Regions from separate parts of the Rhizobium sp. LjRoot98 genome, predicted to be linked through region 3. Evidence: riboswitches for the same ligand, from Rfam matches in the RefSeq annotation. Region 3 holds a riboswitch; each other region holds the start of a gene.
The links. Region 3 has a riboswitch for cobalamin ahead of cobU (bifunctional adenosylcobinamide kinase/adenosylcobinamide-phosphate guanylyltransferase). Riboswitches for the same ligand answer to the same signal wherever they lie in the genome.
Positions count from the first base shown of each region.

Region 1 (3,275 bases), on a different contig from region 3:
GCAGGATTTCCGAGCAGAGATTGCTCATTGTGATGCGGCCGGCGATCGGGTTCGCCTTGTTTACCGTGTCTTCGAACATGATGTAGGGGTAGCCGCTCTCGAACTGGATTTCCGCCAGCACCTGGAAGAACTCACGCGCCTTGATCTTCTTCTTGGAGATGCGGGCGTCATCCGCCATCTCGCGGTACTTTTCCGTCACCGAAATTTCGGTGAACGGCACACCATAGACGCGCTCCACGTCGTAGGGCGAGAACAGATACATATCCTCGTTGTTCTTCGCCAGTTCGAAGGTGATATCCGGCACGACAACGCCGAGCGACAGCGTCTTGATGCGGATCTTCTCGTCGGCATTTTCGCGCTTGGTATCGAGGAAGCGCATGATGTCGGGATGATGGGCGTTCAGATAGACCGCCCCTGCCCCCTGGCGCGCGCCGAGCTGGTTGGCATAGGAAAAACTGTCTTCCAACAGCTTCATCACCGGAATGATGCCGGACGACTGGTTTTCGATCTGCTTGATCGGGGCGCCCGCCTCGCGGATGTTGGTGAGCGACAGGGCCACGCCGCCACCGCGCTTCGACAGCTGCAGCGCCGAATTGATGCCGCGGGCGATGCTCTCCATGTTGTCCTCGACCCGCAGCAGGAAACACGAGACAAGCTCGCCGCGCTGTTTCTTGCCGGCATTGAGGAACGTCGGCGTTGCCGGTTGGAACCTTCCGGAAATGATCTCGTCGACCATGTCACGGGCGATCGCTTCATTGCCCTGCGCCAGCGTCAGCGCCACCATGCAGATGCGGTCTTCATAACGCTCAAGATAGCGTTTTCCGTCAAAGGTTTTCAGGGTGTAGCTGGTGTAATACTTGAAGGCTCCGAGGAAGGTCGGAAAGCGGAACTTCTTCGCATAGGCGTGATCGTAGAGGTCGCGCACGAAGTTGAACGAATACTGGTCGAGAACCTCGCGCTCGTAATAGCCTTCGGTCACCAGATAATCGAGCTTCTCCCGCAGATTATGGAAGAACACGGTGTTCTGGTTGACGTGCTGGAGGAAATACTGCTTCGCGGCCAGCCGGTCCTTGTCGAGCTGAATCTTCCCCTCGTCGTCATAGAGGTTCAGCATCGCGTTCAGCGCGTGATAGTCAATCGCCGTTTCCGTCGCCTTCAAAGGGCGTTCGGCAGCGGAATGAGGAAAACTGTTGAGCGGTTTTGCGCCCGCATTCCGCGTCAAAGTCTCTGAGACGTCCAAAATCGTTCCAATCCGTTTCTAACGTTGGCGACGTCCTCATCGGTGCCCAGAAGCTCGAACCTGTAGAGATACGGCACTTCGCATTTGCGTGAGATCACGTCACCCGCGAGACCGAACGTCTCGCCGAAATTGCTGTTACCGGCAGCGATCACGCCCCGGATGAAGGATCGGTTGACCGCATCGTTGAGGAAGCGGATCACCTGTTTGGGAACGGCGCCCCGGCCATCATCGCCGCAATAGGTCGGCAGGATGAGGACGAAAGGCTCGCGCACATCGGGCGTTTTCGCGCCACTGCTGACGGGAATACGGGCCGATTTCAAACCGAGCTTGGCGACGAAACGATGGGTGTTTTCCGACAGACTGGAATAATAGACGATCAGCCCCATCGCTCGTCAGACCGTACTCAAGAAAGCGCGCTGATCTTGTCCGGCCGGAATCCGGCCCAATGGTCTTGGCCGGCAATCACGACCGGAACCTGCTGGTATCCGAGACCGATCACCTTTGCGAAGGCGTCCTCGTCCTTGGAGATATCGATGACCTGATAGTCGATACCTTCACGATCGAGCGCGCGATAGGTCGCGGTGCACTGGACGCAGGAAGGCTTGCTGTAGACGGTGATGTTCATGATGGTCCTCGTGGTCTGTGATGTTGCGGGCGCACGAAAGGGTTCCGAGCCGCTGCACGCGGATCCGATCGTGTGGTTTTCATTGCGAGCTGGCGAGCAGGCTAGGCGTGTACCGCCGATCGCGATCCCGCATCTCGTGGTCTGCGAATTCGATTGACTGACATGCCTTCACCCCGAAGCCTTTTTTGGCGGACATCGGAAGAACGCAACACAAAGCGGAGTCATTCCGCTGCACATCACGCGACCTTCCGGACACCCCGCCCGTGGACGTTTTGTTTAAGGCAGGTCTCCTGGCTTGCGGGTCGTGGCGCCTGCTCCGTCTTCCCGAAGACCGATGCCTTCAGTGACTTGAAATGAAACAGGCACTTGCCGCTTACAGTTGCGGGGGCAGCTCCGGATTTGCCCCGCCAAAATGGCTGAACGCACCGCATTCCCTCTTAGCCTCCGAATCTTGCGAGTCAGAGGAACCTTGAACACTAGATATAGTATACGACGTGAAAACAACGTCAATGTGTAGGCTTCGGAAACATGCCTCCTGGCACATAATTTTTCCGGCATTGTGGATAATGGGGCGTTAATACCGGGTCACAGGAATTGCAAAAGGCCCGGAGCATCGCCCCGGGCCTTCGATATTCCAGGATATTGCGAATGCCGATTTACTCGGCAGCGGCAACCGCGCGGCGGCGGCCGATCGTGGCCTGGGTGAGCAACAGCGCGCCAACGGCGCAAAGCGCGATGCCCATGGCCATTGGGACGGCGGTACCGTCGAAGAACACCGATGCGATCACCATGGCGACGGCGGCCGTGACGAAATGCAGCGTGCCCATCAGCGACGATGCCGTGCCGGCAATCTCGCCGTGATCCTCCAGTGCCAGCACCGCGCTGGTCGGAATGACCAGGCCGAGGAAGCCGTAGCCGACGAACAGGAACGCGGCCATGACCGGAAGCTGGTTGAAACCAAGGCTCATGACGATGGCCATCGCAGCCATGGTCAGTGCAAAGGCCGTTACGGCAATCCGCATGACGCGAACAAGCCCAAAACGCTCGCCGAACCAGCCGGTCGCCTGCGATACCGCGAAAAAAGACACGGCATTGACGGAGAAGGCGAAGCTGTATTGCGTCGGCGTCAGCCCATAATAATCGATCAGCACGAAGGGCGAGTTGGCGAGATAGACGAGGAAGCTGGAAATACCGAGCCCGCCGATGAAGGTCAGCGTCAGGAAATTCTTGTCCCTGAGCAGCAGGCCATATGCCGCCATGGCGCTGCGCAAACCGCTTTCGGCACGATGTTCCCTAAGGCGGGTTTCCTGCAATTGCGTCGCCAGCAGGATGAGGCCGATGAAGGCGGCGATCATCACGGCCCAGAACACGCCACGCCAGCCGTAGAATTCGATGACGGCACTGCCGGTC
Region 1 covers NZ_CAXUPW020000007.1:40,385-43,659, forward strand. Annotated here, with positions in the region: gene nrdE (class 1b ribonucleoside-diphosphate reductase subunit alpha) at 1-1,159, opposite strand, end outside; gene nrdI (class Ib ribonucleoside-diphosphate reductase assembly flavoprotein NrdI) at 1,219-1,626, opposite strand; gene nrdH (glutaredoxin-like protein NrdH) at 1,644-1,865, opposite strand; cobalamin riboswitch at 2,129-2,352, opposite strand; gene ACSQ3J_RS20915 (multidrug effflux MFS transporter) at 2,522-3,275, opposite strand, start outside.
Region 1: it holds a riboswitch for cobalamin, as region 3 does, so the genes downstream of both, nrdH (glutaredoxin-like protein NrdH) here and cobU (bifunctional adenosylcobinamide kinase/adenosylcobinamide-phosphate guanylyltransferase) in region 3, are expected to answer to the same signal.

Region 2 (3,275 bases), on a different contig from region 3:
CCGGCCGGGTGGGCTGATCTGCCCGGCCTTTGCTTTCTGCGGACAAGATGGACCTGACATGACCAGTGGCCGACTTCTTCTGATTGTGACCGTACCGGCAATACTGATCGGCCTTTGTATCACGGCAGGTGTCTCTCTGGGCGCTGCTCCCATTTCGTTCGTCACCGTCTGGTCCATCGTTGTCAACAAGCTGGCCCCGGGCCTGATCGAGGTCACATGGTCGGCAGGCCGCGATAGTATCGTGTGGGATGTCCGCTTTCCGCGCGTCATTCTGGCTGCATTGGTGGGTGCGGGTCTTGCCGTCGTCGGCGCCGTGTTGCAGGCTGTCACACGCAATCCGCTCGCCGACCCGCATCTGCTCGGGGTTTCCTCCGGCGGCGCGCTCGGCGCGATCCTGGCGCTGCTTCACACCGGCCTCATCTTCGGTCTCGTCACCGTGCCACTGTTTGCATTCATCGGTTCGCTTCTCGCCACTATCGCCGTCGTCGCGGTCACCCGCTTTACCGGCCAAGCGGCGGACCGGCTGGTGTTGTCAGGCATTGCCGTCGCCTTCGTTGCAACAGCTCTTGCCAATCTCCTGATCTTTCTTGGTGATCCTCGTGCCGCTCATACGGTTGTATTCTGGTTGCTGGGCGGCCTGGGGCTGGCGCAATGGCCACACCTTGTCTATCCCGCCGTTGCTCTCGGCGGCTGCCTCGTCTGGCTCATCTTGCGCGCACGGGAAATCAATGCGCTGGCCATGGGCGACGAGACTGCCGCAACGCTCGGCATCCCGGTCGTCCGCTTTCGGGCACAGTTGTTCGTGATCACCGCTCTAGTAACTGGGGTGATGGTGGCCTTTTCGGGCGCCATCGGGTTTGTCGGGCTGATGGTGCCACACTTCGTCCGGCTTGCCGCCGGTAGCGACAACGTCCGTGTTATCCCGCTGTCGGCGCTCACCGGCGCCGTGGTGCTGATCCTTGCCGATATCGCCTCCCGTGTCGTCATGGCGCCGGAGGACATACCGATCGGCGTGATAACCGGTCTGGTCGGCGGCCTTGCCTTCATTGCAATCCTGCGGCGTTAAACGGGGCCCTTGAACGGACCATTGCCGCCGCCGGATCACCAATGTGATCGTAGCTGCTGTGGAGCCTCAACAGGTTGTCCCGACGGAGACCGGGATGACCGATGGCAATGTTCCTTATCATGACAGGTCGCACGGCATGAGAACGCCACTATAGTCTCAAACGTGACTTGCACAACCGGCGCGTGCTCCGCAACAAAGGCGCGACGGTTTCCCGCAAGGGAATCAAAAGGGAACGCGGTGCGGATGTCATGCATCCAATGCCGCGACTGCCCCCGCAACTGTAAGCGGCTAGCTTCCTGTCAACACGCCACTGGGCTCCGCCTGGGAAGGCGATAGGGAGCAGCGAACCGCGAGTCAGGAGACCTGCCGTCAGCCGTTGTCATACGTGAACACGCTGGGCGGGGTGTCCTGGTGAAAGCCGAATCTTCGCCGCAAAACAATGCGGCGAAGGCGGCTTTGGTCGCGGTGACGTGCAACGTACCGCTGGAGCATTCCACCTTGTTTTCCAAACCTCACGCCATAGGCGCCTCAAAAAATGCCGCCCTCCGCCTCGATCCCAAGTATCGTCCAATTCGTGCTACATTACTGTCTGGCAGCGCACTCGCCGCCGTCCTCTTGACGGCGGCGAGTGGTGAAGCGCAGGAGGTCGTGCGAGGTAAAAAGCCACTCACAGACCAGGTCACCGAGCTGGAAACCATCAGGGTCTCCGGCAAGGGTGATCGAGTAGGGCCGGGTCCAAATCTCAAGGCCCGGTCGAACGCGGGTAGTCGCCTCGATCTCACGCCGTTCGAAACGCCTGCCAGTGTCGAGATCGTTGACGGAGACACCATCCGCAAGCGCGGTCAGACCGACGTCAACCAGGCCATCGCACGTAACGGCACAGGCATCACCTTTCTGGGCTCGCCGGGCAATGGGGGTACCTCCCTCGGCATGCGCGGCTTCACCGGCAATGGAGCCGTAGCGCGCCTTTACGATGGTACGCGCTTCTATCCCGCAGCCGGCACCATCAGCTTTCCCTTCGATACGTACACGGTCGATCGCATCGAGATCCTGCATGGGCCGGCCTCCGTTCTTTACGGCGAGGGTGCGATTGGCGGTGCTATCAACATCATTCCGAAGAGGCCGCTTACCGATAGCCGCCGCAATGAGATCGTGACGACGATCGGCACCGACGGCAAGAAGGGGCTGGCCTTCGGCAGCGCCGGGCCGATCAACGACAGCCTGGCCTATAGTCTTGATGTCAGTGCGAGGGATACGCGAGGCTGGATCGAACGTGGCGATGCGTCGAATCTCGCCATATCCGGGAGCGTCCTCTGGCAGGCCACCGATGATCTGAAACTCACTTTTTCCCATGACTACGGCGACACCGAGCCCACCGCATATTTCGGTACCCCGCTTGTCGATGGGAAACTGGACAAACGCCTGCGCAAGCAAAACTACAACGTCGCCGACGCACTCAACCGCTACCAGGACAACTTCACTCAGATCAAGGCCGAGTGGCAGGCTGCGGAAAATCTCACTCTCAACAGCACCAGCTACCGCATCTCGAGCGACCGCCAATGGCGAAACGTCGAGAGCTACCTCTACCAGCCAGCGACCAAAACGGTGTTGCGAAGCGACTACATTGCCGTCCACCATGATTATGAGCAGTACGGCAACCGCACGGATTTGGTGCTCGACAGCACAGTTGCCGGTATGGACAACAACACCGTCATCGGTTTCGACATAAACCGCATTCGCTTTGCGAACACCAACAACTCACCCTATCCGGGCGCCTCAACTGTCCCTGCCATCGATTTCGATCCAGGTAAATTCATCGGGCCAGACAACCTCCTCACGAACAACCGCAGCACGGTCTGGCAATATTCACTGTTCGCCGACAACAGGCTGGCGCTGACGGATCAGTTCTCGATCGTTGGTGGTCTGCGTTACGACAGCCCCACCGTGAACCGCTCCAACCCACAGACCGGCGTCGCTTTCGAGCGGACTTACGATTCGCTGAGCTGGCGGGTGGGTATGGTTTACAATCCACACCCCGACGTGGCGCTCTACGCACAGTACTCCGCGGCATCCGAACCGATCGGCAACCTTTTGTCGCTGTCGGATGCGCAGAAGGATTACGCACTCCCCGAGGGAGAACAGTATGAAGTTGGGGTCAAATACAGTTTCCTGGACGACCGAGCCGAAGCGACATTTTCGGCTTATCGTA
Region 2 covers NZ_CAXUPW020000015.1:43,965-47,239, reverse strand. Annotated here, with positions in the region: gene ACSQ3J_RS28080 (FecCD family ABC transporter permease) at 59-1,066, shown strand; cobalamin riboswitch at 1,254-1,451, shown strand; gene ACSQ3J_RS28075 (TonB-dependent receptor) at 1,478-3,275, shown strand, end outside.
Region 2: it holds a riboswitch for cobalamin, as region 3 does, so the genes downstream of both, ACSQ3J_RS28075 (TonB-dependent receptor) here and cobU (bifunctional adenosylcobinamide kinase/adenosylcobinamide-phosphate guanylyltransferase) in region 3, are expected to answer to the same signal.

Region 3 (3,275 bases):
AGCCGACATCATGGGCGCTCCGGATGCTTTCGCCGCGCAGATGAAAACGCCAAGTGGCGAACGAGTAGCCGAAGGTGGTTCTGACCACGAGCGATGAGGTGATCACGGCTGCGAGGACCAGAACGGTGATCGGAAAATCACCGGTGATTTCCAGCGCCAGGAAGGTCATGGTCAATGGCCCGCCGATGACGGCGACCGCCAGCGCGCTCATGCCGACAACGGCATAGATGACCGGTGTCAACGTTGCATGGGCAAAGATGTAGGGCGCAGAAAAGGCAAACAGCTTGCCGAGCAGCGCACCCATAAACAGCGAGGCAAAGAACAGGCCGCCACGAAATCCTGAACCGATCGAGACGGCCGAGGCGAGCGATTTCAGGAGGAACAGACCGATCAACATCGGGATCGCCGGCGAACTGGCGAGATTGAGGTGCAAGGCGCCGTGACCGGCCGAAAGAACCTGCGGTGAGACCAGCGCCAGAAGGCCAACGACGACACCACCAAGCGCAGGCCGCATCGGCGCAGGGATCGAACTGCGGCGGGCAAGACCCTCGACCAGCGAGACACCCTTCATCAACAGGATGCCCATGCCGGCACAGAAGCAGCCGAGCAGCAATGCTGGCAGATAGTCGGCCGGAACGACCGCGCCGAACTGCCCGACATCGATGGTGAAATCACCGGCATAGAGCCATCGGGCGACGAGATTGGCGATCAATGCGGATACGACGACCGGCGTCAGCGACACGATCGTATAGGTGCCGATGATCAGCTCGAACGCATAGAAGGCGCCAGTCAAGGGTGCGTTGAACGCGGCGGCGATGGCTCCGGCGGCGCCACAGCCGACCAGCGTGCGCAGATCCGAGCGGCGAAGCTGCAGCGAAACGCCGAGCTTGGAGGCGATGCCGGACGCAAGCTGGGTGTACCCGGCCTCAAGCCCGACAGAGGCGCCAAAGCCGTTGGAGATCAGGTTCTGGACCGCGACGATGATGCTGTCGGTCAAGGACAGCCGGCCGCCATGCAGGGCGTTGGCCTCGATCGGGTCGACCATTGGCTTTTTACGCCACGACGCCAGAAGAAGCATCACAAGGCCAAGAATGATCCCGCCGACGACCGGCGCGATCAACACCGAGATTTCGCCCCGCAGATCGCTCGCGCTCAACCTTTGTTCGTCGGCAATCCCGAAAATCAGGCTGTGCAGGCGGCTGGATATGATGCTCATCGCGGTCACGGCGAGACCTGACGTGATGCCGACGATCATGCCCGCGACGACCAGGCCGAGTTCACTGCGCCGCGCAAAGGCCCGCATGCGTCCACGGTCAAACAGCAGCGAGAGATAGCCGAGGCGGCGCAGGTCGAATTTGGGTATCATCTTCAGCTTCATTGCCAGGCCATCCAGTCTCCGCGCCGTCCTAGAAGGCATGGCATTGGAGATCAAGTGAAGTCTTGATCACATCACGCTAAACCGAGGTGGCGGAGATAGTGTCGCAATTGACTTGATCCAGGTGAGCGCCTAATCATCAGTCATTGGATGGTTCCCGATATGCTTGTGCATGCCGGGAGTAAATGGGAATGCGACGGGCCGGACCCAAGCCGGGCGTCCTTATCGCAGCCGACCCCGCGACTGTAGAACGGTCAGGGTTCACCATTCGGGAAAGCCGGTGCTTCCGGACTGTCCGCATTCGCGGCAGCGGCACGCATCGGCCCAACCGGAAAAGCCACTGGAGTGGCATTACGATCAGCCGGGGCCGGACGCCTCTATTGTCTACGAATCGTCCACCTCTTCGTGATGCCTGCCGATTGCGGTCAAGCAATCTGGCGCAAACCTCCGGGAAGGCGAGGTGGGCCCGTTCGTCCCTTTGGGGACGTGGCGCCGTGAGCCAGGAGACCTGCCATCCTCAAGAGCCCCATCTTAGCGAGGGGCTCGCACGATCCAGGGAGAGATACTCCCGATGCCAGCACGGAGGTTGTCATGGCTTTATCATCCCGTTCCCCGAACGGCCCGTTTTGCATTGCCGCGCTTTTTCGCTTGCGTGGTCCATTGGTCTGCCTACTTCCCGGCGCGCGCTGAGGCCAGGACCATTCCATGACATCGAAACAATCAGGCAGCACGCTGGTTCTCGGCGGCGCTCGTTCCGGCAAATCCACTTTCGCTGAAAAACTTGTGACGGCGTCGGGTCTCAATATGCATTACGTCGCGACAGGAAGAGCCTGGGACGGCGAGATGCAGGCAAGGATTGCCGAGCATCGCGATCGCCGCGGGCCGGACTGGCAAACCCATGAAGAGCCGCTTGAGCTTGCTGCCTGTCTGAAGGCGATCGATGCGCCGGATCGCATCATTCTGATTGATTGCCTGACGCTCTGGGTCACCAATCTGATGATGGAGCACCGGGATATCGCGGCGGAATTTGAACGGCTTGCGGCTTATGTGCCGCAGGCCAAGGCCCGGCTGGTTTTCGTGTCCAACGAGGTCGGGCTTGGCATCGTGCCGGAGAACCGAATGGCGCGCGATTTTCGCGACCATGCCGGCCGGCTGCACCAGATCATTGCGGAGATATCCGCTGACGTCTATTTTATCGCGGCTGGATTGCCGCTGAAAATGAAGGGTTGATCCATGACCAATGAAAAAGCCGCCCACGGCAAGATTCCTGCCACCGTCATCACCGGCTTCCTCGGCGCCGGCAAGACGACGATGATCCGCAACATCCTGCAGAATGCGGAAGGACGCCGCATCGCGCTGATCATCAACGAGTTCGGCGATCTCGGCGTCGATGGCGAGGTGCTGAAGGGCTGCGGCGCCGAAGCCTGCAGCGAGGACGATATCATCGAGCTGACCAACGGCTGCATCTGCTGCACCGTCGCCGATGATTTCATCCCGACGATGACCAAGCTGCTTGAGCGTGAAAATCGCCCGGACCATATCGTCATCGAGACGTCCGGCCTGGCGCTGCCGCAGCCGCTGATCGCCGCTTTCAACTGGCCGGATATCCGCAGCGAAGTCACGGTCGACGGTGTCGTTACCGTGGTGGACAGCGCTGCCGTTGCCGCCGGGCGTTTTGCCGACGACCACGACAAGGTCGATGCGCTGCGCGTCAACGACGACAATCTCGATCATGAAAGCCCGATCGAAGAACTGTTCGAAGATCAGCTGACCGCGGCCGACCTGATCATTCTCAACAAAACCGACCTGCTCGATTCGACCGGCCTTGCCTTTGTCCGCAACGAAGTTTCATCGCGCACCAGCCGCAAGCCTGCGATGATCGAGGCAAAGAACGGCGAGG
Region 3 covers NZ_CAXUPW020000002.1:371,710-374,984, forward strand. Annotated here, with positions in the region: gene ACSQ3J_RS10355 (chloride channel protein) at 1-1,366, opposite strand, end outside; cobalamin riboswitch at 1,510-1,905, shown strand; gene cobU (bifunctional adenosylcobinamide kinase/adenosylcobinamide-phosphate guanylyltransferase) at 2,081-2,605, shown strand; gene cobW (cobalamin biosynthesis protein CobW) at 2,609-3,275, shown strand, end outside.